4 regions of the Dehalobacter sp. MCB1 genome follow, and region 1 is predicted to be linked to each of the others. Evidence: riboswitches for the same ligand, from Rfam matches in the RefSeq annotation. Region 1 holds a riboswitch; each other region holds the start of a gene.

Region 1 (8,244 bases):
ACCTTTTACTGAATAATCCAGCGGCAGGCCCTTGAATAGGACTTCGCCGCCTGAAGGCTTATTGATGCCGTTAAAGGAAAGCAGCAACGTTGATTTTCCAGCACCGTTGCTTCCGAGGACTGCTGTCGTTTTCCCCTGTTTAATCCCAAGTGACAGGGCCTTTAAGGCCTGGGTTCCATCACTGTAGATGTAGTGGAGATTTCTGACTTCCAAGATATTTTTAGCCTCCACATTTTCAATCAAGCCATTTTCGGCCATTATAGCAAGCCTCCTGTCCATTGTTTGGAAAACAGCGCAACTGCAATCAGGAATAGGTTAATCAGCATAATCGGAATATATTCTGTCCAATGGGTCTCCGCCTGCTCATGGATCACACTGAGCTCACCGTCATATCCCCTGGCTTCAAGCGCAATATACAGTTCATCCGCCCTCTGATAAGACCGGATAAAAAGTGACGAAGCCAGAGCCGCCAATGAACGGTATCCGGAGGAAAGCCCCGCATAGCCCAAGCGAGAATTCTGCGCCGTAAACATGGTGTCTGCCATTTCTAAAAATACAAAAATAAACCGGTAGATCAGTCCCATCAATTCAACCATCAGTCTTGGAACTTTAAGCTTCCGAAGAACTGCCAACAGGTCTACCATTGGTGTACTCAGCGATAAATAATACAGACAGGAAACCGCGCCAAGCGCTTTAAAAAACAGATTTGCCGCACTTAAAATACCGGACTGCGACACCCCGATATACATGCCAAATGCATATACAGAGAATACAAAAACATCTTTGTCCCCTGAAACATTGACCGCAATGGTTAAAACGCCGATCACTAAAAAGGAAAGTGGGACAAGCATAAGTCTAATAAAAATTCTAACAGGTGTACCGCCTTTGCAAACGGTATACCAGCCCATGATCAGGAGCGTCAAGATTGACACCGCAACGGAATCAGCCCAGAGACAGACCCCCAAAACCAAAACGGCTAAGACTAGCTTTTTCAATGGATTCGTTTGTTTAAGCCTGGATAAATAAGCGTATTTATCGATGTAAATCATTGTTTACCGATTCTTCCTTTTTCTTACGACCCCGCAGATAACCTAACCCGTAGCCCAAAACACCTGCTCCGACAGCTGCCTGAAGCGCAAACAACAAGCTTTCAATTTCTCCGCTAGGCGGCTCCCAAATTGGTGAGAACCAGGCCTGGTAATTCCCGTTAAGTTCTGCTATAGCTTGTTCAGCTTGGCTGTCAGCCCCAGCAAACTCCGCATTTTTTTGCACAATGAGGGGTATAACGGCAAGCGCTATGACAATCGTAATTAAAATAATATTTGTGATGATAACCCGATTTTTATTCTTCGGTTTCATCGTTTCTACAGACACTTTCAGACCTCCTTTGAAAGTATTTTTAAGTCTTTAAGCTCATCCCCTGCATAGGATGAAATCGCCTTAAATATCAGCACAGTCAAAATACCTTCACTGATCGCCAATGGTACTTGCGTTAAGGCAAAAATACCTAGAAACTTGGTAAGTGATGCCATAACGCCGCCTGTTTCAGCTGGAAACGCCAGTGCAAGCTGCACCGATGTCGTGACGTAAGTCAATAAATCCCCAAGTGCGGCAGCGAGAAACACAGCAAGCCACTGCGGTCCATTTGCTTTCTTCACCATTTTGTATGTAGCAAAAGCTACCAGCGGCCCCACAATGCCCATCGAAAAAGTATTTGCCCCCAATGTTGTCAATCCGCCATGGGCCAGTAAGACAGCCTGAAACAGCAGTATGATCAAGCCAATTACGGCCATTGCGGTCGGTCCGAACAAGATAGCGCCAAAACCAACCCCTGTAGGATGCGAACTGCTTCCTGTAACGGAAGGAATCTTCAGGGAAGACAAAACAAAAGCAAAGGCACCTGCCATCGCCAAAAGCATTAATGTTTTGGGATGCTCTCCAACAGTTCTTCTGATAGAAAAAAAACCAGCCAGAACAAAAGGTATTGCCAAAGCACCCCAAGTAATACACCAACCCGCAGGAAGGAAGCCCTCCATGATATGCATGGCATATGTCTGCTGGGGCAAGAACATAAACATAAGTACGAGACCCATTATCCAAATCTTTTTATTTATCATCGTCAAACTCTCCTATATAAGATATGAAACAAAAAACCTCTCAACATCTTACGTCGAGAGGCTCATATGCTAGGAAGTTTTCCTCGGTAGTCTTGCACATACATCCCCCTCTCTATCACTCGTAGAGTATATGGTGAGACACTAAAACAGGTAGGTCTTCTGGCTTAAGCATCATCGATCTTCAGACCTTCCCAGTTTCCCAGTGGTATACCTGAAGAACTCCACTTTCACAGCGGCGTGACCGCGCGGGCTTCTACCCGACTTTCCTTATTCATTGAATGATACGCTTATCAGCTTCATTCAACACCTGTTCTGCCTATTCAGTTTTAATCCTGATTCATTATATCGCTCTTTCGACAAGGAATCAATATTATTTTTACTTTAGCCTTGAACATATTAATTGAAGTATCTTTACCTCCATCAATTCTATTTGTGGTAGGGTTCCCCTTTGCTAATCTTGCACGCCCGGTAAATCTGCTCCAGCAGGATAAGCCTGATCATCTGGTGCGGAAAGGTAAGCTTCGAGAACGACCACCGGTAATCGGCGCGTTTTCGGATTTCATCTGCCGTACCGAGAGATCCGCCAATCACAAAAGTGATCCGGCTCTGGCCTGAAAGCCCTTTTTCATCAAACAAAACGGCAAGTTCGGGTGAAGAAAGTTCCTTCCCCAGAAGATCCAGCAAAACCACATAATCCTGAGGTGAAATTAATTTAAGAACCTTTTCAGCTTCTTTCTGTTTTACTCTTACTTCGTCGGCAGCTGATGCCCTTTCGGGGCATGGTTCGTCCTCAACTTCAATCATCTCAAGCCGGATGTACGCGCTAAGACGCTTGGCGTATTCCTTCAGCCCTTCTTTTAAATAATTTTCTTTGATTTTCCCTACCGCTAGAACTTTGATCTGCAGCATGTTTTCTCCAACTCCAGTCACTATGTTTGCGTCCAAACATTTGCAATCAAAAACTTGAAGGTTAAATCTCTCTGATATTGGATTATTTACAATGAAGATTTTTTTCAAAAGTGTCAATAATATTGATGGAGGTGAAAAAAAATGAGTAAAACAAGTGAAAGCAAAAAAAAGCTGCTGCAGAATCTAAAAATGGAGGCTGCGGCTGAAATCGGCCATCTTGATTTTGTAAGGGAAAATAACGATCACTATAAAGGCGATGTTACTGCCAGACAGAATGGTCTGGAAGGAGGCCCGATCGGCGGCCAGATGGTCAAAAAAATGATCGCCTATGCCAAACAGCAGATGAAATAGAATAACGGACTCATTTAGTATTCCTAATCTACTTCAATAAATATTCAAAACTTCTTCAGCCTACAATACTGAAGAGGTTTTTTGTTATATAATCTTCTGTTCGGAATACGACTGCTCTGTACCTTCTTCAGTGTTATGCAAAGCTGCCGCTTCCTCGCCGGGTGCAGATTGCATTTGCCCGGCGTTGTTATTCATTTTGTTTCTATCGTTCGTATTGGCATTATTGAGTGCTTCCGACCTCTCCATATTTTTGAAAGCGACTGAAAGCATCAGTTTAATTCTGTTGATCTGATTCACCTGGCTGGCACCCGGATCGTAATCGATTGGCACAATATTCGCCAGCGGGTAGTGCCGTTTAAGTTCGCGGACCATCCCTTTACCCGTGATATGATTTGGCAGGCAGGCAAACGGCTGCAGACAGGCAACGTTTGTTGCTCCGCTTTCTATCAGTTCCAGCATTTCTGCGGTCAGGAACCAGCCTTCACCGGTCTGATGTCCGAGATGCATGATCTTGCCGGCCATATCGGCCAACTCATAAATCGATTTGGGAGGATGGAAACGGTTGCTCTTTGCCAAAGTGCGTTTCATTACCCGGCGGTAGTTTTCCAATCGCCAGATAATATAGCGGCTGATAAGCTCGCTTTTCAGTGAGCCAGCGAGTTCTTTTCTTCTGAATATTGTTCCATACGCACAGTACATAAAGAAATCCATCAGATCCGGCAGAACGGCTTCGGCGCCTTCCTTTTCCAGAACATCCACAATAAAATTATTGGCAAATGGATGAAATTTGACGAGGATCTCCCCAACCACCCCGACCTTTGGTTTCTTAACATCCAGGATCTCAATATGATCAAAGTCCTTGATAATTCGGCGGATATTTCGGTGATATTCCCGCAGGTTCATCGCAGTCAGGGTCGGCTTTAGTTTCTTCAGCCATTTGGCCAGAAGATCATTCGTTTCTCCTTTATTTTTCTCATAGGGTCGTATGGCATTAGTTACGCGCATCAGCAGATCGCCATAAACCGTAGCCATCACGCAACGTTTGATCATCTTCATGGAAAGTTTGAACCCGGGATTGGATTCGAGACCGCCGGCATTAAGGGAAATAACCGGAATCTGTTCCATGCCGGCATCTTTTAAGGCTTTACGGATAAAGCCAATATAATTGCTGGCCCGGCAGCCGCCGCCTGTTTGCGACATGATGACTGCCGTCTTGTTCAGGTCATAACGGCCTGATTTCAGTGCCGCCATAATTTGACCGACAACTAAGATTGACGGATAGCAGGCATCGTTATGCACATGCAGAAGTCCCTGTTCGACGACATCCATCTCGACATCAGGCAGAATCTCTATCTTATAGCCTTCCAAACGGGTAGCTTCTTCAATAAGTTCAAAATGGATCGGTGCCATCTGTGGAGAAAGAATCGTATACTCATGCTTCATTTCTTCTGTAAACATGACTCTTTTAGGTGTCTCAAAAAGCTTATGCGCATGAATTTCTTTTTTGTCTCTTTCCTTCATTGCAGCGAGCAATGACCGTATCCGGATACGAATAGCACCCAGATTATTGATCTCATCAATTTTAACCAAGGTATAGGTCTTTCTGTACTGATGCAGTATCTCCTGAACCTGATCCGTGGTGACGGCATCCAGTCCGCAGCCAAACGAATTCAATTGGACAAGTTCCAAGTCATCCCTGGTTGCCACAAAACTTGCTGCCGCATACAGCCTGGAGTGGTAGACCCATTGGTCGAGGACGCGCAGAGGCCTTTCCACCTGACCAAGATGAGCGACAGAATCTTCAGTCAGCACAGCGATCCCCAGACCGGTAATCATCTCTGGAATCCCGTGGTTGATCTCCGGATCGGTATGATACGGCCGACCGGCAAGTACGATGCCTTTCAGGTTGTTCTTTTGCAAATAGTCCAATACTTCTTCCGCTTTGTTTCTGAGGTCCTGGCGAACAGCATCTCTTTCGGCAAAAGCCTTATCTACAGCACTTGCTGCCTCTTGTCGTGTTATACCCATCGCTTTAAATTCTTCATAGATCCGAACTTTTAAACGCGCCATATCATCAATCGGCAGGAACGGGAAAATAAATGCAACTTCTTTGTTCCTTATTTCATCCACATTGGCATGAAGAGATTCCGGATAAGAAGTGACAATCGGGCAGTTGTAATTATTATTGGCGCCAGCCAGCTCTTTTTCATCTCTCGGAAGGCACGGATAGAAAATCCGCTTGACCCCTTTGTTCAGAAGGTCCTTAATATGCCCGTTGGCCAGTTTGGCCGGATAGCACAGCGACTCAGAAGCTACGGTCTCCATGCCGAGCTCAAATATCTTTTTTGAGGAGCGGCCGGACAAAATAACTCTGAAACCGAGCTCCGTTAGCAGCGTAAACCAGAACGGATAATGTTCATACATATTCAGGACCCGTGGAATCCCGATTTCGCCACGGGTTGCTTCTTCCTTTTTGAGTGGTTTATAGGCAAATAGACGCTCATATTTATAGGCAAAAAGGTTCGGAATATCCTCAGAGGTGTTTTCCAGTCCGGCTCCGCGCTCGCAGCGGTTTCCTGTCAGAAACTCCCTGCCGTCCGAGAATTGGTTGACCGTCAACAGGCAATTATTGCCGCATAGGCCACAGTGGCGCGTATGGGTCTCCGTAAGGAAATCCTCCAGTTCATTTTCACCAAGCAGGGTAGTCTGTTCTCCGGCCTGATAATGGTCGCGGGCAATAAGAGCTGCTCCGAACGCGCCCATGATACCGGCAATGTCCGGACGAATGACCTGGCGGCCCGTGACACGTTCAAAACTTCTTAAAACAGCATCATTATTAAACGTTCCGCCCTGAACAACAATTTTCTTACCAACTTCGGAAGAATTGTGCAGGCGGATGACTTTGTATAACGCATTTTTGACAACTGAATACGAGATCCCGGCCGCGATGCTGCCGATATCCGCGCCTTCTTTTTGAACCTGTTTGATTTTGGAATTCATAAATACGGTGCAACGGGTACCCAAATCGACCGGGGTCTTCGAAAATAAACCTTTTTGCACAAATTCTGAGAGAGATAAACTCAGAGATTGGGCCAGCGTCTCGATAAATGACCCACAGCCCGAAGAACATGCTTCATTCAGCATGATATTATGAATAACGCCGTCGCGGATCTGCATGCATTTCATGTCCTGGCCACCGATATCGAGGATAAAGTCAACACCGGGCAGAAAATATTCGGCGCCCTTAAGGTGGGCAACCGTTTCTATTTCTCCGTAATCAACTTTGAGGGCAGCCTTTAGCAGGGCTTCTCCATAGCCGGTCACGACGGAACCGCCAATCGTAGCTCCGGACGGCAAAGCCTGATAAAGCTTTTGCAGAGCAGAAACCGTAGATTTTAACGGACTTCCTCCGTTACTTCCATAATGGGAATAAAGTAAATTGCCATCTTCATCGATCAGAGCCAGTTTCGTCGTGGTCGATCCGGCATCGATACCCAAAAAGCAGGTTCCCCTGACTTCTGCCAGCGGTCTCTTCGCGACGGAATTTCCTCGATGCCTTTGACTGAAGGCTTCATACTCTTCTTCACTGGCAAACAAAGGCTGGAGGAGGGTAGTGGCCGAATCCGAATTATGCAGATTCGGGATGTTCTCATAGATCACGTGAAGATCGCAGACTTCACTCTGTTTCGAAGCCAGGGCTGCCCCAATCGCCACAAAAAACTGAGCATTATCTGGCACGATAATATTTTCCGGTTTAAGCTTCAAGGTCTCAATAAAGCGCTGGCGCAGTTCAGGCAGGAAAGAAAGCGGTCCGCCCAGAAATGCCACATTGCCCCGGATTGGTTTGCCACAGGCTAAACCCGCAATGGTCTGATTCACGACAGCCTGAAAAATCGAGGCGGCAATATCTTCCTTGGCCGCACCTTCGTTTAAGAGCGGTTGAATATCTGTTTTAGCAAAAACCCCGCAGCGCGAAGCAATCGGATAAATCTCCTGATGATGCGAAGCCAGTTCATTGAGACCCGCAGCATCGGTTTTCAGCAAGATGGCCATTTGATCAATAAACGCACCTGTCCCGCCGGCGCAGGTACCGTTCATCCTGAGTTCGGGCGATTCCCCAAAATATGTGATCTTGGCATCTTCGCCGCCCAGCTCTATCGCGACATCCGTATCCGGAATAAATCGTTCAACAGCTTTTTGGCAGGCAATGACCTCCTGAATAAAAGGAATCCCAATCTGTTCGGAAGTGGACATACCGCTTGAACCTGTCACGTTCATGGTGACTTTTTCATTGCGGAACTGACTGTAAATCTTTTGCAGGAGGTTGCTGACTGTATGCTGGACATCTGAAAAATGCCTTTGGTAGCTGCTGAAAACCAAGTTATCTTTTTCATCAAGTATTGCAATTTTGACGGTGGTCGAACCGACATCCAGTCCGATATGCATTTGTTTCGTCATTCACCTGTCTCCTTCTGTTTAAACAACCTGCTCAATCTATAAAAAACAGCGTTTTAATATTTTTTTGTATCAAACTTTATTATATCAGGTTTCATCTGTGTAACAAAATAGCAACTTTTTCTGTCCGGTCCTGTGTCTCGTCCTGCTTAGTATCTCGTCCTTATTATTGTATGAGAATACCGGGAAAAACGCCTATCCCTATAGAAAATGTGACTGCCGCCAAGCTTTTGGCGGCAGTCTTTAGCTGATATAGTCGAATGTCTTCCTATAGCTGATTCGTTCGACCTTTCTAGTTTCTGGCTACTCTATTCTGATCTGATTTCTCCGAGGACCGCATCCGTTTTATACGTGCTGCCACCCCGGAAATAGCTGACAGATACTTTGTCTCCCGGCTTGTATTTAAAGAGTT
Region 2 (8,244 bases), on a different contig from region 1:
AGCGACCGGCAGCAATATGCTCACGGATTTCGGAAATCCCCTGTTCACATAAAGGCTCATCCGTAATTCCGATATACTTGCGTCTCAGATTCCCTTCCGTCTTGCCATGCCGGACCAGGTATAGGAACTTATTCATGCTCTTCACCTTTAATCAGAACCGGAACGGAGTAGAAAACACGATAGACCTTAGCCGCTTTCTGGGCGGCCGTGCAAAGGACCCTCCCGGTAACTTCCTGCATTTCCCGGTCATCTTTTAAAACCGGTACCACGGCTGAACTTAATTCATCACAAATCAGAATCATATCGGGGTGCTGCCCAATTCCGTCAGTGACAAACCTTCGGACATCATGACCGGCTTCCTGCAAGCGCCTAATCAACAGATGCAGATGGTCAAGCACCGGACGCTGAAAAGCCTCTTCGAAGCTGCACGTCCCGCCATCCGTAATGTTGGCCGAAGCGATATCCCACGTACTCCTGACAAATTCCAATTTTCCCTGACTAGCGCCTCCGATCACCAAAATCATAGTCTAACGCCTCCTGCTATTACCGAAATCAGAAGTATTCCTGTTTCGCTTACTACAATATAAAAGCCTGCCAGATCGCCGGTTATGCCCCCAAAATGTTTTTGAACCATGCGGTTAAATAAGTAAAAGGACAGCATAATAAATAGAACTGCAGTGATCCCGACAATCATACTCACGTACAACATTGCTGCAACACATAATAAAACAATCAAGCAACTAATGATTCTTACCGTTTTTTTCGAGGCATAACCTGCAAAGATTGAAGCAAGTCCTGTTTTTCTGACACACGGAAAGCAGACGACTGCCAAAGCGGCCATCGACCGTGACAGGACAAACGAAACAAGAACGAGAAAGAAAAAGTCCGGTTTCAGATAGGTCTCATACCACGCCGCAAATTGTAGCAGCAGGATAACTGACGTATAGATGAGCGCGAAGGCTCCAACATTGGGATCCTTAAGGATTCGAAGCTTTTCCTCTTGGTCCTTATGGGAATTCAAGGCATCTGTCGTGTCACAATAACCGTCGAGGTGAACTCCGCCAGTGATCATGACGTTAATAAACACAGCTGCAGCAGCAAAAAAGACGGGACTGAACCTGAAATATTCCAATAATAGAAACAAGAAATAGAGAACAAAGGCAATGACAGCCCCGACCACAGGAAAGAAGATAAAAGAATAACGCATATTCTTCTCGTTCCAGTCAATTTGAGGCATTGGAATTTTAGAAAACATCGAAAAGGCTGCAACAAACGATTCATACAAGGTTTTCATAACCGGAAAGCTCCTTCATTCCTTTATGGATAAGCGGAATCGCGCAGACGGATTCAATCACGACATCTGCAGCCGCGGCAATTGCCGAATTTATTTCAGCCAGTACACGGATATAGCCGGTCGTAAAATCATCATAGGCTTTGAAATCCTCAAATATCGTGCTGGTTACGATGACGGTATTCGGTACAGTCGCCGCTAGCAGCCGAATATCATTACTGATGCAATCAATGGCATCCTGCGGGCTGCGCTTCTGCAGATACATTTCATTGGCAATCAGGTTGCCCATACACTCGAGTAAAGCGGTATCGCAGCCGCTTAAAATAGGGATTTTCTCGGAAAGTCCGTAAGAAAACTCGAAGGTGTCGAACCCTTTGCCGTCCCGCATCCGACGGTGCTTGACAACCCGGTTGCGGCATTCTTCGTCTGAGGCAGTCATCGTTGCGATATAGGCCATCTTTCCTGTATTCAGGCTGACAGCCAAATTTTCCGCTATTTCAGACTTTCCACTGGCAACGCCTCCGCTAACCAAAGCCAACATTACTTACCGCCTCTTTCCTTTCACAAAAATATCCCTTCATATCAGTTGTCGTTTTATATCAGCTATCGTTCCGTTCAGCAAATGATTCAAATTTTTCCTGTTTACGCACACCTTACGAACCCATCCTGGCAGCCTGAAAGTCGCTGCATCTCCGGATAAACGAACGTGCAAACTCAGGGTTTCCCCAGAGATGAAGGTGGGGATAGCCGGCAACGAGGTTCTCATCGGCATGGATGCAGTCCCACATTTTGCTCCCTGATGAATTGACTGCCGTAAAACCGCCGCCATTGGCTGTTGAATCCGAATAATGAAATTCATGCGCGTTGATCTTGCCGCCTTTGCCGCACAGCAGGTTATCCTTTTGCGCCGTCAGCGTGATATAACCGAAACGGTTCAGTTTATCCGTCAGTACAGCGTCCCCTTCTAAATATCCTGCCATCGGATAAGGTTTGCCGTCCTTGTCAGCAATACGGTTCAATAAATACATAAACCCGCCGCACTCGGCTATGCAGGGAGTATTTTTAGCAAGAACCTGCCTGATACTTGACAGCATTGATGTATTCCCAGCCAGTTGTTCGGTATATAATTCCGGGTAACCGCCGCCGAGAATCAGTCCGTCGCATTCAGGTACGGCTTGATCCTCAAGCGGGCTAAAATACTGCAGTTCAGCTCCCAATGTTTCCAAAAGTTCGAGGCTGTCCTGGTAATAAAAACAGAAAGCTTTATCTCTGGCTACGGCGACTTTGACAGCAGAGATTTTCTCAATCGCGGCCTCATAATAGTCTATTTCCGCGGCCCCGCCTGCAATACGCAGCAGCTGGTTCAAATCAATGGATTCTCTGGCCTGTATGGCCAGAAATTTCATTTTTTGCTGAAGGTCTTTCACTTCTGATGCTGTAATTAATCCAAGATGTCTGCTTTCCAGTGCACATTCTTTGAGTTTCGGAAAGTAACCGACCACCTGGATATCCGTCTCTTTTTCGATCATTTCCTTATATTGCGGATATAGGGAAGGTGTAAGATTATTTAGAATAACGCCCTTGATCCCGTTGTCCGGTCTGAAACGGCAAAATCCCTGAATCAAGGCTGCAATTGAGATTGCTGAACCGGCACAATTGACAATCAGGATCACCGGCGTTTGCGTTGCTACCGCCAAATGGTAAGAGCTTGCCACGGTACTGCCAATGCCAAGCCCGTCATAATAGCCCATTACCCCTTCTAAAACAGCGACTTGGGCCTGCTCGGAATTCTTGACCAGCAAATACCGGCAAACCTCTTCCGATAACATAAATAGATCCAGATTTCGTGAGTTTGTCCCGATGACTTCGGTGTGAAACATCGGATCAATATAGTCCGGCCCGCATTTAAACGCAGCAGGATGAACCCCTTGCTCCAAAAGCGCTTGTAATACCGCGCAGGTAATTGTCGTCTTGCCGCTGCTGCTGCCTGCAGCCGCAAACATAATACGTGGAATAACGGCTTTCATGACTTGTTCTCCATTTCTATCGAAGCTCCATGGACATCAAAAAACCTCTCTAACCGGCGGTTGGAAGAGGTTTTACTTACAAAATCTGCAAACAGTCTCAAACACTTCTGCACGATTCGTATGCTACACCTTTCATCCTCCGTGAAAACAGTGCAAAACGGCTCAGGCAGGTCTTCCGACTCGGTTTCAAAGCAAATTCAGCCTTCCCATTGTAAACAGTGGCAACTTTGAATCTGCTCCACCTTACGGCGGCGGGACCGTACAGGTATTTCACCTGTTTCCCTATTATTGCAAAATAATGCAACCTAAGCGATTACATTATATCAGAAGACGCACAACGTGTCCACCCGCAATCTACTGGACAGTATATAGCCTTCTCTTCCCAGCCTTCTCCTACATGATATTTTCACAGATGCGGCCTTGCCCTTCTGCCCTCCTTTTGATACGCTAGGGAAAAAGAACAGCAATCCACGGAGGTACCCTCTCATGTCTTATTCTCTTCCAGCCGATATCATTTCAGCCCAAAATCTAACGAAACGGTTCGGAGATTTCACTGCCGTTGACACGATCTCTTTTACTGTCCGGCAAGGAGAGTGTTTTGGACTTCTTGGCCCAAACGGCGCCGGCAAAACATCCCTGGCCAGGATGGTCTTTGGCTTGTCACCCCGAACTGAGGGCCGCCTGACGGTTTTCAGCCAGGATATTTCGGAGCATTCCCGGGAAATTAAAGCACGTCTCGGTGTTGTTGCTCAGGAAGACAACCTTGACCCGGAACTGACGATTCTGGAAAACCTGCTGGTCTACGCCTCCTATTACCGACTGCCGAGAAGTATTGCCAGGGAACGGGCTTTGGAAATCCTGGACTTTATGGATCTTCGAAGTAAAGCCAATGCGGTCGTCGACGAGCTGTCCGGCGGCATGAAACGACGTCTGACAATCGGCCGTGCGTTGATCAACCGTCCGGAGCTATTGATTCTCGATGAGCCAACCACCGGGCTTGATCCGTACGCCCGTCATATGGTCTGGCAGCGTCTGCGGCAGTTAAAAGAAAGCGGTACGACCATGCTCCTGACAACACACTATCTTGAAGAAGCCAGTCATCTCTGTGACCGACTGATCATCATCAATCAGGGCAAAATCCTTGAGCAAGGTGTACCGAAAGATCTTATTGATAAGCATGTCGGTGCATATGCGCTGGAACTCGGAGTGAGTCCGGATATGCAAAATAAGCTCCTGAACTGGAGCGCTGAGTGGCTGAAATCTTATCAGCAAATTGGTGATGATCTGGTTCTCTATTCTGATCTCGGACCAGCTATGGCTGACAACCTGAATCAAAGAATTGCCGGTGAACACCTTCCTGTCAGCTATCAGCGCCTGAGACCTACAAATCTCGAAGATGTTTTTCTAAAACTGACCGGCGAAACGCTGCATGGTGTCCGCGGCGGTTTTGAGAAATAATCTCAAAACCGTTAATGATATGGAGGATAATAGGATGAAAATAATTAAGCTCGATCTTAACCCCGTGCTGACCTTTAAGGTATTCGTACGGAATCTGAAGGTTTTCGGTAAAACATGGAAAGCTAATATCATGTTTAACTTTCTGGAGCCGCTGCTTTATCTCTGGGCCATGGGCTTTGGTCTGGGTGTTTATATTACGCAGATCAACGGGCTTTCCTACCTTGATTTTCTGGCTCCGGGGCTGATCGCTTCTTCAGCGATGTTTGCTGTAACTTATGAGATGACCTACAACAGCTATACCCGGATGTCCAAGGAGAAAATATTTCACAGCATGGTGGTTACGCCGGTAAGCATGGACGACATCATCCTCGGCGAAATCCTGTACGGCACGTTCAAAGGTGCTCTTTACGGTGCGGTTTTCTTTATTGTCGTCGCTTTATTCGGCATTGTCCACTCCCTGTATGCCCTGCTCATCTTTGTCCCACTGATCCTCATGTCCGTCATTTTTTCCAATCTCTCTTTAATTTGGACGAGTCTCGCTCCCAATTACGACTCTTTCGGCTATTTTTTCACGCTGTTGATTTCTCCAATGTTTCTGTTTGCCGGAATCTTTTTTCCGATTGAAAGCTTGCCCGCCGCCATTCGTTTTCTTCCGTGGCTGACGCCGCTGTACCATACGGTTGAAACGGTGCGTCCACTGGTTCTGGGACAGGTTACTCCAGCAATCACCGGCCATATCATCTGGCTCTTAGCCGTTACGCTGCTGACATTGCCTTTCCCGCTGGTCATGGTAAAAAAGAAACTTATTCAATAATGAACTCTTTTTCGTTTCTGGGAATCTAGACGGCTGCAACTTTCCAACATATACAGGCAATCTTCCCTATGATCGTTTCTCTGATCAGCCCGTTCTCTGCTTTGCTTTGAAGATAATTCCTGATGTCCGCTTTTTGCTCATCAGTCAAATCTGTCTTCATGCCAAGTCTGCTGATGTAATGACGGTTCGCTTCATCCAATGTGCGGACACTTTCCCTTGCTGTCTCGATATACGTAATTTCAGGACAAAGTTTTTTGAGCCAGAGAATATTGAAACAGCAGTACAATCCTTTGTTGCCGTATACATCTTCCATATGGGGCGGAAGAAACCGTCTTTTCAGTTCGTCACTAATGGAATCATGCCGTTCAACAAAATGACTTAAAAAACAATATTCACTGCTGACTGCGATCATCTTCTCAAGGCTTTCCCTGCTCCCAATAGCGGGAGACATAATGGCAGTTACCAGGCTGAATTTTTGCTTCCACTGTTTTGCGAACAAGTCGTCTTGCCGCCAGTCCATCTCCATGAAATCAATATTTTGAAGCTCCCGGGCCGCCGCGTAGTCTCTGGCGGTTCGCACCATTTTCGGCGAAATATCCACACCGGTTACGTTTTTCGCTCTTCGGGCAAATTCTGCTGCAAAACGGCCGGGTCCGCAGCCGATATCCAGAACAGTGCTGTCTTCCCGGAGCATTCTTTTTGCGGTAAGCAGTTCTGTAATATTTACAATTCTCTCATCAGGTTCGATGCCTGTGAATTCTTCGACCCTGTTGTCCCAGGAATCCGCGCTTCCTTCTTTATAACTGCTTTTGGAATCTTTAGTTCGCCAAATTTGATCAAAATAATCAATACCCATCGCTTCCACCTTTATATTTTTGATCCGCTCAAACGGATCAAAAATGCATCTTTCATCTAATATTACCATCAACTCAGTCCCAAGCAAATATCATCATGGAGGCTGCCCTTCTTATCAATAAAGCATGATACGAATTAGTTTCTGCGCTGTCATATTTCTGACTTGCTCTCCTTAGACAGATTTGATAATCTAATAAAGATATTTCCTGCTATCACCTTGTTGACTCTAAAATACGTCAACTCTAAAATGCATGGTAACCGTTGAAGATTTTTACTAATTTATGTAAAAAGGAAGATAAGAAAACATGAGTATTCTGACTGTTAAAAACTTGAGTCATGGCTTTGGCGACCGAGCCATATTTCAAAATGTTTCTTTCCGCCTGCTGAAGGGCGAGCATATCGGCTTGATCGGGGCGAATGGCGAGGGAAAATCTACGTTTATGAACATCATTACGCGCCAACTCGAGCCTGATGAAGGCCAGATCGAATGGTCTAAACGGGTCAGGGTCGGTTATCTCGACCAGCACACGGTTCTGGCCAAAGGAGCAACGATCCGCGATGTTCTTAAGGATGCTTTTCAGTATCTTTTTGCACTGGAAGCTGAGATGCTCGCGATTTGTGATAAAATGGGCGACGCTTCACCTGAGGAACTGGAAGTGCTGCTCGAAGAGATGGGATTGATTCAGGAAACCTTGAACAACAATGATTTCTATATTGTCGATGCTAAGGTTGAGGAGACCGCCCGCGGTTTAGGTCTGCAGGATATCGGTCTCGATAAGGACGTGGATGACTTAAGCGGCGGTCAGAGGACCAAAGTACTTTTGGCCAAACTTCTGCTGGAAAAGCCGGATATTCTGCTTTTGGATGAGCCGACAAACTATCTCGATGAACAGCACATTGAATGGCTGAAACGCTACCTGCTGGCCTATGAAAATGCATTTATCCTGATCTCACACGACATGGAATTCTTAAACAGCGTAATCAATCTGATTTATCATATGGACAACCTGCAACTGAACCGCTATGTCGGAGACTATCAGAATTTCCTGAATGTCTACGAGACAAAAAAGCAGCAGCTCGAAGCGGCCTATAAAAAACAGCAGCAGGAAATTTCCGACCTGGAGGATTTTGTCGCGCGCAACAAAGCCAGAGTCTCTACCCGAAATATGGCGATGTCCCGCCAGAAAAAGCTCGATAAAATGGACCGGATCGAACTGGCCAAGGACAAACCCAAACCGGTATTCAACTTTAAAGAAGCCAGGACTTCCGGCAAGCTCGTGTTTCAAACCTCTAATCTGGTGATCGGCTATAACGAACCGCTCTCCCGTCCGATCAATATTTCCCTGGAGCGCGGCCAGAAGGTTGCATTAACCGGCGCTAACGGGATCGGCAAAACCACGCTCTTAAAGAGCATCCTCAGTGAAATCCCTTCCCTTTCAGGCCAGGCTGAACTTGGAGACTATCTCTTCCCCGGCTACTTTGAACAGGAAATCAAGGATGCCAATTATAAGACTTGCATTGAAGAATTCTGGTCGGACTTCCCCGGCTATACGCAGTACGAAGTGCGGGCAGCGCTGGCCAAATGCGGTTTAACAACGAAGCACATCGAAAGCAAAATCCTGGTCTTAAGCGGCGGTGAGCAGGCCAAAGTACGACTCTGCAAGCTGATTAATAAAGAAACAAATTTTCTGCTGCTCGACGAACCAACCAACCATCTCGATGTCGAAGCCAAACAGGAGCTGAAACGCGCGCTTCAGGCCTATAAAGGCAGCCTGCTCCTCATTTGCCATGAGCCTGAT
Region 3 (8,244 bases), on a different contig from region 1:
CACTGTCTCCAAAATAATGTCCGGTGTCACCGCTATATTCACATCCATCAGTTTATACCTTCGGATCATATAGATGCCGCCTAATCCCCAGAAGATCGAGAAAAAATGAAATAAAGGCGGAATAAATGGAGTGATCAAAGGGAGGATCAAATCAGTACCGATCCCGATCAGCATCATGACGCCCGCCAGAATCGAAATGCTTTTGGCTTGTTTAATGAACCTCCGTCTTTGGCTGTTTTTGCCCCACCTTATGGTAAAGAACAGCGCAACACTTAAGTAAGCAAAAAGCATAAACCAATACAGCCAAAACCAGACTGAACCAATATTGGGTTCATACGTCCAACCCAGGCCGCTTGTACTCTGGACAAAGACTTTGGCGACCAATGATTCATTTGTCAACAGTGTTTTAAACAGTAAAATTGCCGGCAGGCCATACAAGGGGATATACCAATGGATACCCTGAATATTTTTTGTTTTTTCCGATAGAGCCAGAAAAAAGTGAGTGGCCAGCGGACAGAACATCACCCATCCAATCGCCGCGATCCGATGCCAGAATAAAGCATTCTCGGGACTTGGAGCGAGATAAAGGAATGAATAAATGAACGACCAGTATGCAAAACAGAAATTCAGAGAGGCTGATAATCTGTTTAAGGTTTCCTTATGATTCAATTTTAAAATATAGAAACCAAATAAGACAAAGGTATACGCCACAATCATCGATATATAAGACATGGCCAGCATAAATATCACCTGCGTTCTCACCTGAATGCAATAATTCGACTAATTCCAGGATATTTCAACATTATACTGCTGTCAAGTAGATTTCATTTTTCTGAATATATTAAAAAATACGATTGTCTGAATGCAATCGTATTTTTTCAATGATCATGTTTTCCAAGATCAATTCAATTTTCTTATTATTCTGCAACGGGATACTTACGAAGCAGGAAGATCTCAACGCGCCTGTTTTCTGCCCGGCCTTCCTCAACCGTATTATCGGAAATAGGGGAGTACTGCCCGTAGCCCTGAACTGAAAATCTTTCAGGATTCAGTCCGCCCTGATTAACCAGAAAATTCATGACGTTAATTGCACGAATCACGCTTAATTCCCAGTTGGAACGAAACTTCTCAGTATGGATGGGACGGTCGTCCGTGTGGCCTACGACTTTTATATCGTTATCCATATCATTTAGCATTTTCCCGATCTGCAGAAGGAGAGGGGAGAACGCATCGAGGATTTCCGCATCACCCGACGCAAAAAGCATCACATCCTGAATAACGATCTGCAAACCTTCCTTATCCAGATTTACTTTGACGTTATTATAATAACCGCTTTCATAGATTTCCTTTTCAAGTTGTTTTTTTATATCTGCCATCTTATCTTGTTCAAGCTCAGAAGCAAAAACATCCTCAGAACTGGATGGCTCAAGTTCTACCACTTGGTCGCTTTCCTTTTCTAAAAAGCTGGCACCACCTGCAAAAATTTCCTTAAAAGACTCGCTCAACTGCTGCAGTTTTACTTTATCGACTTGACTTATGGCAAACATAACGATAAAAAGTGCAAGCAGAAGCGTCAGCAGGTCGGAATACGGCAGCAGCCAGGATTCATCAACATGTTCTTCATGGTGTTGCTTTTTCTTCGACATCCTTATTCACCGCTGCCTTGTTTATTTTTTTCCTTTTCCTCTAGGATTTTTCTTTCTTTTGGATCGAGCATGCCAGTCAATCTTACTTTAATGCTGCTAGGGTTCTCTCCGGCCTGAAGGGCCAGAACTCCTTCGACAATAATGCGCATATTCTTAGTTTCGGCAGCAGATTTTCTTTTTAAGCGGGAAGCGATTGGGTGACAGACAACATAGCCGAGAAAAATACCAAACAATGTCGCGACGAATGCAGCGGCAATCATATGGCCAAGTTTTTCCGTATCATTTAAATTACCGAGCGCTCCGATTAGTCCTACGACCGCACCTAATACTCCCAGCGTCGGAGCATAGCTGCCTGCCGCGGAAAATATCGAGGCATTGGCACGGTGACGGTCCTCCATATTATCAATTTCCATTTCCATAATTTCTTGAATATAGTCATGCTCCAATCCGTCAACTACCAGGCTTAGCCCTTTTTGCAAATAACGGTCTTCAATTTCCATAATCGTCTGTTCAAGGGACAATAAGCCGTCTTTACGGGCTGTCATCGCCATATCGGTGATAAGTTCAATCAACGACACCGCATCATACGGTTGTTTTTCTCGAAAAAGGGCAGCTAATACTTTCGGAATGTTCAAGAATTCTTTTCTTGGGAATGAGTTCATCACGGCTGCAGTTGTCCCGATCAGAATAATAATGGCCGCAGCTGGATTCAACAGCACAGCTACATTGGCTCCTTTGACAATCATGCCTACGACTACGGCAAGAGCGCCTACAACGATTCCAATAATTAAAAAAATGTCCATTCTTACACCCTTTATTAAATTTTTATCTACAGATAGTCTGCGAATTATAAAAATATTGTATCATTATGCAGATTTTTTAACCAGCTCATTAATAGAAAATATTAGAGAATACTGTCATTTTTAGAAAATATTTATTAGTTTTTAACAGACAGCATATATTATCAAAAAGAAACATATAGCTATAAAATAAATATTGATCCTAAGATAATGATATATATCGGACAAAATATTTATGATATAATAATATCAGAATATTAAGAATATTGTCTAATACACACTAATTTATATTTTAAGGTCTTGATTCTTGAAAGGGGCTTTAGTATTCTGAATAACTAGAAAATTTAATAAGCAAGGGGTGGGCATCATGTTTGTTAGAAAAGGTTTTAGTCGTAGCTTATTCGTTATCATTCCTATTGTTATCCTTGTATATGTTTGCTCTCACTCCGTTCAACAAGCAGAAGGAATGTCTGCTACTGCGCAGGAGATTTCCGTGATTTATGTCATTTTGCCGAATGACCCCCAGGGCATTATCTTTAATCTTTGTAAAGAAAATGATTTGTCGTATGAATTGGTTTTGGCAGTTTATCGAGCCGAAGGAATTAATAATATCCAAATCACTACTGCAAAGTCAGACATAGAGAAGTTGGCATATTACAGAAATTACTGGGTTGATCAAGGCTATGCCGATGAGTTTGTCTTTGATCTGATGCTGTTATCTAATCACTACGGCCTTGAAGACATTCTTAAGATGGTAGAAGACGGCGGCTTATATGATCCTGATGGTTATGTCCAGCGTGTCGCAGATTTAAAATATAATCTTGAACAAAAGAAAAATGAAAGGCTTATTGAATATCGATGAATATGCAAAAAAGACATGAACGGATTATGCCCTACATGTCTTTTTTATCTTTCTTTGCAGATTTTAGAAGTCTCCAGTGGTAACTGCAGCTTGTTCAAATGTGGCCATTTCATCAGCGACTTTAAGGGCTGCCTCGACCATCGGGAACATCAAGGCGGCACCTGTGCCTTCTCCAAGTCTCATATGGAAGTCAAGTCTAGGTTTGAGCCCAAGCTGATGAAGAGCTAGATGCTGTCCAAGCTCTTCTGAACTATGAGAAGCAATCATATAGGAAGTGGATAGGGGTGCCAGTTTTGCTGCGGTTATTGCTGCAGCAGATGAAATGATGCCATCGAGGATAATCGGTACATGTTGATAGGAAGCTTCGAGGATTGCTCCAACGAGCGCAGCAATTTCGAGTCCACCAATTTTAGCCAGGGTATCAATCGGCGAGGCAGGGTCACACTGATTAATTTCGATTGCGCATTTAATCACGTTTTGCTTATTAATCAGGGCATCATCTTTTAAGCCCGTTCCGCGGCCAGTAACATCCTCAACAGAGTGACCGGTAAACACAGAGATTAAGGCAGCGCTCGGTGTTGTATTGCCAATACCGACTTCACCTGTTGCTAACAGATTAACACCAGAGTCAATCGCATTGGCGGCAATCCTTGCACCAGTCAGTATTGCAAGTATGGCCTCTTGACGGGTCATTGCCGGTCCTTTCGCCATATTGTCTGTTCCGTTTTTAACCCGGTAGGCCATAAGTTCAGGAGCGTCGAATGGGGTGGCAATGCCGATATCCGTACAAATAACATCTGCTCCGGCGTTCCGGGCGAGGACATTGATGCCTGCACCGCCATTTAGGTAACTATAGAACATTTGTTTCGTGATTTCCTGAGGTGCAGCACTGACGCCTTCGACGACAACACCATGATCTCCGGCCATAAGCAGGACTGCTTTTTTATTGATTTGGGGGTGTGTAGTGCCAAATATGCCTGCGAGCTGTTGTGCAATATCCTCTAAGACACCTAAGCTTCCGAGGGGCTTAATTTTCGCATCTACACGGCTTTTCATACCTGCCAAAGCTTCCTGATCGAGCGCTTTGATTCCGCCCATCAGTTCTTGTAACGCAGTTTCAAGTTCCTGCCCAGTCGCATTTTTCAGATTTTCCAAACCATGAAATTTTGTAAGGCTGCTCATTTAAAAAACCTCCAATTAAATAAAATTATTTGTTAGGCCATCCGTAGCCGATAAAAAATAAAACCCCACCACAAATTTTCTTGTGGTCGGGATTTTGCCGTCATCACCGCCGCTTTCCATTACCCAGGAAAGACTTTTACCTCTTAGGCAGGCCTCCTGACTCAGACTCAAACGTCCTGAACGCACCTTCCCAGCATACGCCAGTGGATCAGCGGGGACTCGTCTATACAGTGGTGGGTCCGTATCGGATTAGACCGATTTTCCTATTCTCCCCTTAGTGGGGCACCTAAGATTGTATACATATATTCAACTTCTATTAAGATAACGAAAATCATAAATAAAGTCAAGTCAAATTAATTTTTAATAATCGCTCAATCTGGCAATTGCTGTTAAATAATGGTTATTTACAATAATATATGGTATAATACGATTGCTAAATCATCCAAAGAGATATTGGAGAAAAAATGTTTAAATATGACTTAACACCAAAAGTTTGCCGTATCTGTGACATGATTATCGGTGGCCAACCTGGAGATAATCCGCCTCTGCTTATATCCTCAATATTTCATAACGGAGACCGTATTCTAGAAAGCCGCCGTGACAGGAAATTTGATCGTGAAAAAGCCCGTTTATACATTCTCAGGCAGGAAGAGCTGTCCGATCAGACAGGGATACCTGCCATAGTCGCTATGACAGCGGTTTCCGCAGATGAGATGAAGGAATATATTGATTTTTACCTTACAATCAGCAACCGCCCTTTTGCTATTGACATTTGGGGCGAAAAAGCGCGTCTTGATACGGCAGAATATGCTGCCAGCCTTGGTATTCAGGACAAAATTTTATATAACAGCATTACACCTTGGGATAAAGACATGATCGGCCAGGCAGCGGTATTAAAAGAATTGGGAATCAAACACGTGGTCCTGCAGGTCTTCGATGAAACGAACCAGACTCCTTCCGGCAGGGTACAGGCATGCCGTGAAATGCTGACAGCCATTGGAGCAAAAGATTTTTCCTCAGTCTTAATCGATACGACCGTAATGAATCTTCCGTCTATTTCTTTTTCAGCCCTGGCAGGTAAACAAATCAAAGCGGAAACCGGCTGGCCGGTTGGATCAGCCCCTGCTAATGGGACGTATATGTGGAAAGAAAGCCGGGAAATGTGGGGTGGGGAAGGCTTTTCCGCCATAAATGCTGCAGTGCATGCAGTATCGGCCGTCCTGTGGAGCGATTTCCTATTTTATGGGCCGATCAAAGGGGCGCCAAGCGTACTGCCTGCTGTAGCTGCAGCTTCGCTGATGGTTTCTACCTTAGCATATGATGAAAGCGGGGAGCTGCCGGCTAGTCCAACACATCCGCTGTATAGATTTTATGGTGATTTTGCTCAGAAACTGACAGAATTTGATAAAACCAAATAAAACACAGTTATTGTACATTTTGTAAGTGAATGTATAGGACAACAGCTCCTTTCTGAAGTGATCCTGTTAAGGATACTGCCTGGAAGGAGCTGTTTATATATTTGTATATTAGAAATTATTTCCAATATTCCACAAGGAGTAATTTTTGACTATACATTTCCATATATTGGTACTGGTGTTGTAATCGGATAAAAGTGAGGGCAATAATATGATTGCAAAATACGGAATCTTAATAGGGATAGCTTGTGGTACTGCTTTAGGAACCATTTTAGGAGCAGTGATCATAATATGCTTCGGCACATTTGAAACGTTTTTGTCTAAAACACTTTATCAGGTAAAACAGTTAAATGCCAGACAAATATGGGGAATATTTATCGCACTTATCGCAATATTTATTGGCTTTTATTTCTGTGAGGAGTTATTTCTAGGCAATCTTGTAGGGATAAATACAGATCATTTAGGTGTCTTTGCTCAAATTCTTCAAGCACCCGTATTTCAAGGGATGAGAATCGTCCTATATATTTTATTATGGTTGTTAATGATTAAGCTGCCGTTTCTAAGTTTTAAAACAATTGGCGTTAAAACACCTTACGGTGAGCTTAGTATGGAGGCTATATTGTCTGAGTCTTCCGTTATAAAAAATGCCATGTTGAATGAAATCAGTGTCGCCTTGATGGGGATATTAAGAATCTTAAACAACGCATCGGTCATTGAAATGATTAAAGATATCAAAAACATTGGCAAAGAAATTAATGATCCCTATTTTATTAAAAGTATCACAAAGGTAATCAATATCCAATTTAAACTATATAATATTAGAAAGACGCATTCCGATTATCTGATTGTCTCTGAAGAGATTGCCTCATATAAAAAAGTACCGATTGTGAATAGAGCCACATTAAAGGAGCTGGCTCAGGAATCAATTATTAATAAAGACTTTAGGATCAGCGACGATGCATCAATTATGGTTGTTCCTTTATTCTTTAAAAGTGAAGTATGCGCCATCATCTATGTTCAAAGCGAAAAATATCTGTTTCAGCAGATTGATGCTATGATCATCGATAGTATTTGGAACAACATTTGTCATAACAACGAAGCTCTCAAGGAATTGATCATTAATCGTGAACTAAATCTTTAAGAGGGAGAGGGGATTGATGAATATGCGAAAATCTTATAAGGTAAAGGAAATGATCGAAACAGTTGAAAAAGAAGACTACGGGTTCCTCAAGATTCTGCCTCAATTGCGCGAAAATAAGGTAACCGTAAAGCCGAATCTACAGTTTAAGAAACAGTTAAAAGAAGAATTCAAGCAAATTCTAGGTTTATAATTAAACTAATAGGCTCTTTTTACCCCAGTTAATTCAGCAGAAAACGTATCAAGCGCCACTAAGTCGCTAGGGCTTAGTTCTTTGATAGAAGTTTTCCCCAAACCACGAATGGCTTGTTCCATTTCAACCGTCATAGAACGTAAGACATTCGATACCCTTTCAGCGCTTAAGTTTATGTTCAGCTTTTTGTTATATTTTGATGCATAGCTAACAAGGACTGTAGGAGGCTCCCAGGGGATTACTTTTTTGTGCTGCTTGTTGGCTAAGGCATATAAGGGGACGGTACCCAGATAAATAGCATCAGCGCCAAGCGCAAGTGCTTTTAAACAGCTTCCAGGATTAAAATAGCCGCCAGATACAATCAGACTTATCTGTTCTCGAATTCCGCGTTTTTGTAAGTAACGGACCGCGCGAACTAACGCATGGAGACTGGGAATTCCAAAGTCATCCTGCATGGTGGGGTTGGAAACAAGAGATCCACCTTGCGTTCCGTCGACTGCAATGACATCAAACCCTGCATCCACAGCTAAACCTAAATCTTCTTCAATTTTGTCCGTGGCCATCAATTTCAGAGCAATGGGTATTCCATTCGCCTTATTACGCAGGTTATTGACCAATATGGGCCAATCTGCGGCACTTTGTACACCGGGAGGAGCAGGTAGACCCGATATACCTTGATTGCGGGATAAACCCATAAGTTTACGTGCTTTGCCTTTAATTTCATCCGGAGCTATATAGAAGACGCCTTTCTGCCCTCCTTGCGAAATATGTACTTCCAGCATGTCCGCAGAAGCAATTTCTTGGTCCGTGCGTAGCCCCCACGGCCAATTGGCAATTTGCAGAATATATTTATCCGCTTCGTCGCGTTCTTCTTTCAGATAGGGGCCTTCACCGGAGTTTGTAGCTGTCCCCGCTAGTTTTGCTCCCCTAGCTAAAGCTATTTTTGCGGGCTCACTTAGAGCAATTCCATAAGCCATTCCAGAAATAAGGAGAGGTATATTGACTGTA
Region 4 (8,244 bases), on a different contig from region 1:
CTCAATGACTGCTTTGATCTCTTCATTAATAACCATCTCGTCATCTCCTTAATATTTTTTGATCGTCTTTACTTTAGTTTTACTACCTAGTACAATATTACCATCTGTATTTTATTTTTCAAGTACGCAGAAAATGATGAGTAGGTAAGGAAGAACTGACTATGAAAAGCGATCAAAACAGCAGCGCATGCAGAAATAACTGCCCATGTATGGAGGACTGTCCATTAGGAAGCGCACTAAGGTTAATAGGCGGAAAATGGAAAGTGCCTATTTTATGCGCGCTTAATCAAGACGGTATAACAAGGTATAATGAACTGAAACGCAAGATTAGAGGCATAACAAATACGATGTTGGCAAGTTCATTGAAGGAATTGGAAGAAGACGGTCTTATCTACCGCAAACAATATATGGAGATGCCGGTGAGGGTTGAATATGCATTGACGGACCTTTGTAGTGACTTGATGCCGATTCTAAAACAACTTGCACATTGGGGGATTCAGGTTCAGGAGTCCGAATAATACTAAACAAAAACTAAGAAACTCTGTGCGTAAACTCCGAAACTATGTAAAATAAGGCAAATATTTTTGGGGAGCATTAGTCTGAAATAGTCTATTGCTCCTTTGTTTACATTTGACTTTTCTGAATATTCAGAAAAGTATTTGTTTAACATACACAAAAAGTTGACTGCTATAAACTGAATACGAGCGCTCATGTTTAAGATATGATCTGTATTTTAAGTAAAGGAGGAGAGGTATAGACTCACGAGTCTAAAAAACCATGACTTCATTGCGCAAATGTATAGCATCTAAGGGACTTTTAACATGATCTTTTTTATTTTCACAAATTGGAATGGAGTGAACAGGATGGAAAATAACCAGTTAGAAAATGGCTCGGTAGTAGACAAGATTAAATCCGTTCAAATCAGCAGACGTTCTTTATTTAAATTTGCCGGGCTTGCTGGAGGTGTAGCGGCACTCGGGGGAATTGCTGCCAGCAGCTTTGGTGATGCAAAGTCCATTGATACGATGATGGGATGGGAATCAGAACAAGGGGAAGTATATTTTAATCGTGAGCCATTTAGAGTAGATAAGCCTGGCTATGAGATTAAAGGACCAGTCAATCGTGTGGATCAAGACGTTGATTCACCAACCTTTCGTCGTCTGTACTATCAGGAAGATGCTTTACTAAGCCAAAAAGGCGAAGAAAATTTAATGCCCAGATTGAAGGAATATTACGCAAAGCATCCTGATAAACTGGAAAGCGATAGAGCATGGTTCACCAAACTTCTTCCGAACCTCGCTGAAGAAGAGAAAAAAATGAATAAGGATATGTGGGGGATTGCAACCGCATGGAACAAGGCTTGGACCAGCATGCTTGCTCCCTTAGTAGGGGACCCAAAAGAGTGGGACTTTAAGGGTGTAATCAAAGAACCATTAAAAGTTAAGGATCCAAAAGAAACAAGCAAACTCATTAAAAAAATGGCAGGCCTCTTTGGTGGGACTTTAGTGGGTATTACGAAAGTCAATCCGAGGTGGATCTTAGGCTGGGGTGGTGGCGTGGACCCCAGGATGCTTCCAATTTTAGCTGCGGTAGGAATCGATCCAATAACGCCAAGAGGGGTAAGAGGTGGTCCCATAGACATCCCGGATTGGTGGCAATATGCAATTGTCATTGCTGTACCCCATGAACCTAATTTAATAGAAGCAACACCGCTTTTTTACAGTCCATTTGAGGCATATACGCGGTCAGGTCTTGCTGCTGCAAGACTTACAGGTTTTATCAAAGCTTTGGGCTATCCTGCCAGATATAACGGAAACCCAATTATAGGGTGGGATGAACTTTTACCCACACCGTTAGCAATTGATGCCGGATTAGGTGAGATGGGAAGGCCCGGCATATTGGTTACACCTGAATTTGGACCCTCGGTAAAATTGGCTGTTGTACTGACAAATCTTCCTATGGAGCCAGATCGGCCAATCAACATGGGCTTAAAAGATTTCTGCGACAAGTGTGGTATTTGTGCGGAAAAATGTCCTGGTGGCTCTATTCCAGCCGGACAACCCGAACTGCAGGACGATGGCGTGGTACGTTGGATGTCAGACAGAGAAAAATGTCAGAACTATTATGCTTCTGTTCCCGTCAGGCATATGTGCGGTGTTTGTTATTCTGTGTGTCCGTGGCGCAGATATGATAATGCATTGCATAAGTATAGCCGTGAATTGGCTGTAAGAGATCGAACCGGAATAGCACATCAAATCATGCTATGGGGGCAAAAGAGCTTTTATCCGAGTCCGTCAAAGGACGATTATAATGCTCCGACGTGGGCGACTTATAAAGACGTGCCTTGGTGGATGAGAACGGATATGTTCTTTGACGGAATACCGGAAGGCATCTTTAAGAAATAGGAGGGATAGCGGATGAGCCTTTATTCGTTCATTGCAGGAATGGGAACAGCAGTAGCTGTGTATTGGTTGTATTCATGGTCGAAGCAGCGTGGTCAAAGCTTAAATTGGTGGAAATGGTTAGTCGTTTGTGCGTGGGTTTTATTACTCTTTTTAACGGATATATTTATTTTCACTAGTCTCGGTGAAAATGAGTCACGTGCTGCTTTAATGGGAGGAGTCTTTTTGACTGCAATCACTGTAATTTCAGGAGTCGGGATCTGGCGTTGGTTTTTTACTGTACCGAAAGCAAAAATAACTGATAATGCATCTAAAATGTAATTATTTTTGTTCTCAGTTTTAAGGTAAGGCTGAATGGTTTGCTGCCCAGAGAGAAAACAAAAACATAATCGCTGGGCAGTCGAACCGTTGCCGTAAAAGCGTGGTTGGCAGTTCGAGAAGATTTGAGGGACACTCTTGTAGCCGGATCTAACAAGACTTGGAACTACATGCACTATGTTTCAATTTGAGGCGAGAAGTGCTGAGAAAGGCGCGTAGTGCGGATATAATAAACGATGGTATACCGGGAGATGTGTAATTTTGTCTAAAATTCATTTAAAAAAACTGTTCTTATTTATGTTTTTTGGATCTTTAATGATCGCATTATTGTTTAGTTTTAAGGGCAGACAGATGGATGTCCAGCAATTCTTACCCTCTATGCTGAGCGATGCTCAGGAGTTTAAAGCGATTGAAACTCACCCTCTGACCTATGCAGGCTATAAGAATATCAACGGTCAGTATACGCTGCAGGGATACGTAGTTTTTGGTCAAGGAAACGGCTATGGCGGTCCTGTATCTGTCTTAACGGCTACAGATTCCAATGGTAACATTTTAAAAGTCCAGGTTGTAGGGTATGCTACGGAAACACCATCCTATATTCATTCAGTTTTGAGTGGGGATTTTCCGAAACAATTTATAGGTAAAGCTGTAGATGAACCGCTGGAAATTGGTCGGGATATTGACAGGGTGACGGGCGCTACGCTTTCATCGAGAGGGATTACCAATGCAGTCCACCAGGCTAGTCACGGGTTGGGTAGAAACCAATTTGGCTTGAATATTTCAGAGCCTTCGGAGAATATTAATTTGGGGATCAAAGAAATAGGTTTGGCTTTATTAATATTTGCAACGATCATAGGAGTGCGTTTGAAAATCAAGAAGCTGCGATGGATAGTTATTATATGCAGTATATTTTTTACAGGTTTCTGGTTTAACTGTTCAATTTCGCTTGCAAACATTGCCAGTGGATTAATGGGATTCTTCCCAGCTTTTAAACAAAATCTTTTTTGGTATATTTTGATCGTCGGGATTCCATTAATTATCTTCTTAAGCGGGAAGAATCTATACTGTTATTGGTTATGTCCTTTTGGAGGAATTCAGGAAATACTGGCAAAAATCGGAGGCGGAAAACTAAAATGTAATCATAATGTAGCGACATCGCTGCAAAAAATTAAATACGTGTTAGTCTGGATCGTGCTGATTTTATGCTTCTGCTTGAAATCACCCAGTGTAGGGGGCAGTTATGAACCCTTTGGAGTCCTTTTTGGATTTCAGGGGGTGAGTGTGCAATGGATACTGCTCAGCATTATCCTGGTTGTATCGTTGTTTATTAGAAGATTTTGGTGTTTATACTTTTGCCCAGTCGGGGTGATAAATGAAATCATAATGAAAGCAAGACGGTTCGTAAATTCCCTTTTCCAAAAGAAACAGGAACAAGGTATTCTAACGAATAAAGGAAGGTCACTATGAGGCACCTTGGCTCTAAGGAAATATTTTTCTGTACTTTGACAGCGACAATCTTATTTTTAGTTATACTCTTACTATTTAGCAACATAAAACAACTTTTATAACCATTCACCAGCGTTAATTAAATTGACGCTCGCCGTTAGATGTCCATTATCTGCATACTATATCCACGAAGAAAAATAATATATAATCAAGGTAAGGGTAGTTCTGTCTGCCCATATCTCTAATTATCAGGAGATTTAGGCAGGACAAGGAAACAACATAATTACATTTTCACATATTAATTAGTCTAAGTATAAGGCTAAGTACAAGGGAGTGTAATCATGAGTGATAATGATCTACCATGGCTGAAACACACAAAATTATTCCGGTCGCCAATAGATGGTTGGAAGAAAGTTTTTGCGGATAGAGAAAGATTGTTATATCCCAAAGGAAGCATTATTATTAAACAAGGCATTACGATTGAGAAGCTATTATATATTTTTACAGGGACGGTTGAATATTCGAAAGTTGACGAAGAAGGCAATGAGGTTCTCATTGATGTCTTGGGTGCAAATAATTTATTTATGATTGCGCCATTGTTTACCGGTATTCCCCCTCTCGGTTCATTTACGGCTGTTGAAGACACAGTAGCCGCTGCAATTTCAATTCAGGAAATGAAAAGTTTGATGAAGTCTGATTTTACGCTTACTGAAGAGCTGCTCTACGACCTTTCAATGAAAAGTAATAACCATATAAGCCGGCTGCAGAAACATTACACTTACAAGGTAGACCATAGAATTATCGAAACTTTATGTGCACTTGCAGATCAACAAGGGATGCAACTGTTTATCAATCAACAAGATTTGGCTGAACTTGCAGATACAACAAGAGTAACGGTGTCAAAATTATTTCGCGACTTAAAATCTGAGAACATTATACGGCCAATATATGGAGGGATCATTATACAGGATTATAGCCGTCTAAAAAACTGGCAGAAACATATTTAAAGATCTACAATTAAGACCAGCTAGTACCTTGTCAACCTTAAAACTGTAATATAATGGGGAGCAGATTTCTTTTAAGACAAGGCGGAGGATTGAGGCATACCGAGCGTATGGTGATTGACGACAACGCAGTATTAACAGAAATCTGCCGCCAGGATATATAGATTTAGGGTTGACATGGTACTAGTATTTTCTCCTGATGTCATACGGATATAATGTTGGGGATTCAATGAATTTATTATTGATTTGATAAAGAAAAGATTTTTTAGGAGGTTATTAAATGCCAACTTATGACTTTATCTGCGAAAAGTGTGGTCACAAGTTTTCTGTTTTTTGTAGTGTTAGTTCAAGAGACAAACAAATATGTCCGCAGTGCGCTGATGATAAAATAACTCAGCGGTTTACAACGGTTAATGCCTATGGAGTTAAAGGTGGTAAAACCTGTTCATCTGGGAAATGTAGTCCTGGCTGCAAATGTTAAAATCTCACCATCTTTTCTCTTGACTTTTCTTCAATTTCATTTAGAATAAGACGTAATAATCATACATTCTTTTTTGGTGTCTCTTATCGAGAAGAATAGGGAATCAGGTGCAATTCCTGGACGGACCCGCCGCTGTAAATAGCTGTGATGACTGTACGATGCCACTGAGAAATCGGGAAGGCACAGAAATCGGTTAAAGCTATGAGTCAGAAGACCTGCCAATGAAGATATCAACATGAAGCAATGGTAAAGTTTCAGTTTGAGAGTTAGTATCTCTCAAAACTGGAACTTTTTTTGTATGCATGTCGTTTACATAGTTTAGATTTTTATATGGAGGCTTTCATCCGATGGAACCTGCGGTACAGCTTAAAATAGAATCTCTTGCTTTTCCGCCTGAAACAAAAAAAGTATTAAAAGATATTGACTTAACCATTAATCAAGGAGATTTCATTGCTATTACAGGGGAAGCTGCATCGGGCAAATCGATGTTGCTTCATAGCATCACCGGAGCAGCGCCTCAATTTTTCAATGGGCAGTTAAACGGTACCATTAAGGTGATGGGGCAAAACATCCATGAAATCCCCTTAGCAAAAATGTGCGATTACATCGGTTATATGATGCAGGAGCCGCAAAATCAGATTGTCAGTATCACGGCGGCGGAAGAGGTTGCTTTCGGCATTGCCAATATGGAACTTCCTTGGGAGGAAATTAAGAATAGAGTCAAAAAAACTTTACAATTCGTTGGACTGGAGGGTTTTGAACAAAGAAATACGGATGGGCTGTCCGGCGGTCAAGCTCAAAGAGTGGTATTGGCAAGTGTTCTAGCGATGGAAACTCCTATTCTTGTTTTAGATCAGCCCACCGCAGAATTAGACGGAAAGGGAAAACAAGACCTCTATTCTCATATCGCTTATTTAAACAGAGAAAAGGGAGTTACCGTGATTATGGTAATGGACCGGGCCTGCGATATTCTCCCCTATACCAATCGTATTCTTATCATGGCTGAAGGAGCCATTAAAGAAGAATGCAGCCCTGATGACTATCTAGAACGGTTAAATAAAAAAACTAGCCCAGCAAAAAATATTACAGCAACAGATAAAAAAATAATTGAAGTGAAGGATCTAACCTTTACCTATAAAGGGGATTTTAAGGGATGTGAGAAAATTGATTTGTCGATTAATCACGGCGATTTTATTGGGTTGATTGGACTCAATGGTTCAGGCAAAACGACGCTCTTAAAGTTAATGGAAGGTCTGCTTGTCCCGGATGCTGGTGCAATTCAGATATTTGGCAAACCCCTAACCAAAAGAAATTTTGCAACCATACGCAGTCAAATAGGTTTTCTGTTTCAAAACCCTGATCTTCAAATTTTTTCGAATACAGTAAAAGACGAGGTAGCATTTATTTTAAGAACAAGGAAACTGCCGAGAGGGGAAATTGAAGAGAAAGTGAATGGAATTTTGACTGAAGTCGGGCTGTTGGCATACGCCGATATCCATCCGCATAGGCTCAGCCGTTGCCAGCGTCAGAAACTGGCAATTGCCTCTGTTTTAGTAGGAGATCCTGAGATTATCATGGCTGATGAACCGACCTCAGGCTTAGATGAAGAACAAAGTGTCGTGATCATGGAGCTGCTCTCAGCATTTCAGCAGCAAGGTAAAACAGTTATTCTCGTTACCCATGATCTGGGTTTGGCCAAACAATATGCCAATCGTATTGTGGCAATGCACAAGCACCGTCTGGCATTGGATATTCCGGCCCAAGAGATTGGTTCTTATGAAAAGACCCTTAAAGACATCGGGTTAGATTTCCAGAAGGAAGGCGTTGATTATGGATTTCATTGAAAAAATTGATCCACGTACGAAGTTGGTATGGTGTTTAACACTGATCCTTACGGCTTTGTTTTCGCAGAATCTGATTCTGGAAATTGGGATGATTGCATTGGTAATGATTACGGACTGTATTTTTTCTAACCATTTAAAAAAATATAAAATACTGCTGCCAATAATGCTTTTAGTAGCCTCGCAGATTGTTGTCATACAGCTATTGTTCTGCCGGGATGGAGATATTCTCTGGAAATGGGGTATTCTGTCTGTTTATACAGGCGCTATTCCGGCTGCTGCTTTGGGTATTTCCCGCACGGCAGCCGTGACTTTGGCTGCTGTTCAGTTTACGACCTGGACTTCTGCCATAGATGCGGCTTTAATGCTTATAGTGTGGGGTGTTCCTTATCGTTATGCTATGTTGGTCGTTATGACAAAACGTTTTTTTCCTCTGATGCAAAAGGAGTATCTGGCAATTTCAGAGAGTCAATCGGTTCGGGGTTATCCCTCGGAAGGGATTAAAAATAGAATCAAAAATCTTCCGTTAACGTTTATGCCGTTGCTCTATCGCACAGTCCGGCATACTTCAGATATCGCTCTTGCAATGGAGTTAAAAGGCTATGGCCGAAGCAAGCAGCGGACGTTTGGCAAACATTTGCATTTAAAAAGCTGGGAAATGATCAGCATGACGGCTCTTGTCCTATTTTTCATTACTGTTAACTTAGTACCTTGATAACTTCAAAATGCATGTAAACAATTTAACGAGAGGG

What was found. Region 1 has a riboswitch for cobalamin ahead of A7K50_RS08075 (energy-coupling factor ABC transporter permease). Riboswitches for the same ligand answer to the same signal wherever they lie in the genome.
Region 2: linked by a shared signal. The riboswitch ahead of A7K50_RS03790 (cobyrinate a,c-diamide synthase) and the one ahead of A7K50_RS08075 (energy-coupling factor ABC transporter permease) in region 1 are both predicted to bind cobalamin.
Region 3: linked by a shared signal. The riboswitch ahead of cobT (nicotinate-nucleotide--dimethylbenzimidazole phosphoribosyltransferase) and the one ahead of A7K50_RS08075 (energy-coupling factor ABC transporter permease) in region 1 are both predicted to bind cobalamin.
Region 4: linked by a shared signal. The riboswitch ahead of A7K50_RS01390 (ABC transporter ATP-binding protein) and the one ahead of A7K50_RS08075 (energy-coupling factor ABC transporter permease) in region 1 are both predicted to bind cobalamin.

What each region holds. Positions count from the first base shown of each region.
Region 1 is NZ_LXPC01000012.1:42,093-50,336, reverse strand. It holds gene A7K50_RS08090 (ATP-binding cassette domain-containing protein) at 1-258, opposite strand, end outside; gene cbiQ (cobalt ECF transporter T component CbiQ) at 258-1,049, opposite strand; gene A7K50_RS08080 (energy-coupling factor ABC transporter substrate-binding protein) at 1,033-1,359, opposite strand; gene A7K50_RS08075 (energy-coupling factor ABC transporter permease) at 1,377-2,117, opposite strand; cobalamin riboswitch at 2,249-2,443, opposite strand; gene rlmH (23S rRNA (pseudouridine(1915)-N(3))-methyltransferase RlmH) at 2,544-3,023, opposite strand; gene A7K50_RS08065 (alpha/beta-type small acid-soluble spore protein) at 3,168-3,377, shown strand; gene A7K50_RS08060 (2-hydroxyacyl-CoA dehydratase) at 3,462-7,835, opposite strand; gene A7K50_RS08055 (trypsin-like peptidase domain-containing protein) at 8,141-8,244, opposite strand, start outside.
Region 2 is NZ_LXPC01000006.1:20,205-28,448, reverse strand. It holds gene A7K50_RS03810 (histidine phosphatase family protein) at 1-136, opposite strand, end outside; gene A7K50_RS03805 (hypothetical protein) at 129-524, opposite strand; gene cobS (adenosylcobinamide-GDP ribazoletransferase) at 521-1,294, opposite strand; gene A7K50_RS03795 (bifunctional adenosylcobinamide kinase/adenosylcobinamide-phosphate guanylyltransferase) at 1,278-1,832, opposite strand; gene A7K50_RS03790 (cobyrinate a,c-diamide synthase) at 1,945-3,318, opposite strand; cobalamin riboswitch at 3,466-3,642, opposite strand; gene A7K50_RS03785 (ABC transporter ATP-binding protein) at 3,805-4,776, shown strand; gene A7K50_RS03780 (ABC transporter permease) at 4,811-5,590, shown strand; gene A7K50_RS03775 (class I SAM-dependent methyltransferase) at 5,616-6,515, opposite strand; gene A7K50_RS03770 (ABC-F family ATP-binding cassette domain-containing protein) at 6,751-8,244, shown strand, end outside.
Region 3 is NZ_LXPC01000010.1:57,348-65,591, forward strand. It holds gene A7K50_RS06610 (diguanylate cyclase) at 1-741, opposite strand, end outside; gene A7K50_RS06615 (flagellar motor protein MotB) at 918-1,646, opposite strand; gene motA (flagellar motor stator protein MotA) at 1,649-2,449, opposite strand; gene A7K50_RS06625 (hypothetical protein) at 2,814-3,308, shown strand; gene cobT (nicotinate-nucleotide--dimethylbenzimidazole phosphoribosyltransferase) at 3,372-4,490, opposite strand; cobalamin riboswitch at 4,619-4,795, opposite strand; gene A7K50_RS06635 (tetrahydromethanopterin S-methyltransferase subunit H) at 4,955-5,908, shown strand; gene A7K50_RS06640 (hypothetical protein) at 6,117-7,046, shown strand; gene A7K50_RS14165 (hypothetical protein) at 7,063-7,236, shown strand; gene A7K50_RS06645 (FMN-binding glutamate synthase family protein) at 7,242-8,244, opposite strand, start outside.
Region 4 is NZ_LXPC01000003.1:94-8,337, reverse strand. It holds gene A7K50_RS01425 (pyridoxamine 5'-phosphate oxidase family protein) at 1-36, opposite strand, end outside; gene A7K50_RS01420 (helix-turn-helix domain-containing protein) at 162-518, shown strand; gene A7K50_RS01415 (reductive dehalogenase domain-containing protein) at 864-2,405, shown strand; gene A7K50_RS01410 (hypothetical protein) at 2,418-2,723, shown strand; gene A7K50_RS01405 (4Fe-4S binding protein) at 2,982-4,187, shown strand; gene A7K50_RS01400 (Crp/Fnr family transcriptional regulator) at 4,508-5,173, shown strand; gene A7K50_RS01395 (zinc ribbon domain-containing protein) at 5,451-5,651, shown strand; cobalamin riboswitch at 5,709-5,889, shown strand; gene A7K50_RS01390 (ABC transporter ATP-binding protein) at 5,999-7,495, shown strand; gene A7K50_RS01385 (energy-coupling factor transporter transmembrane component T) at 7,482-8,207, shown strand.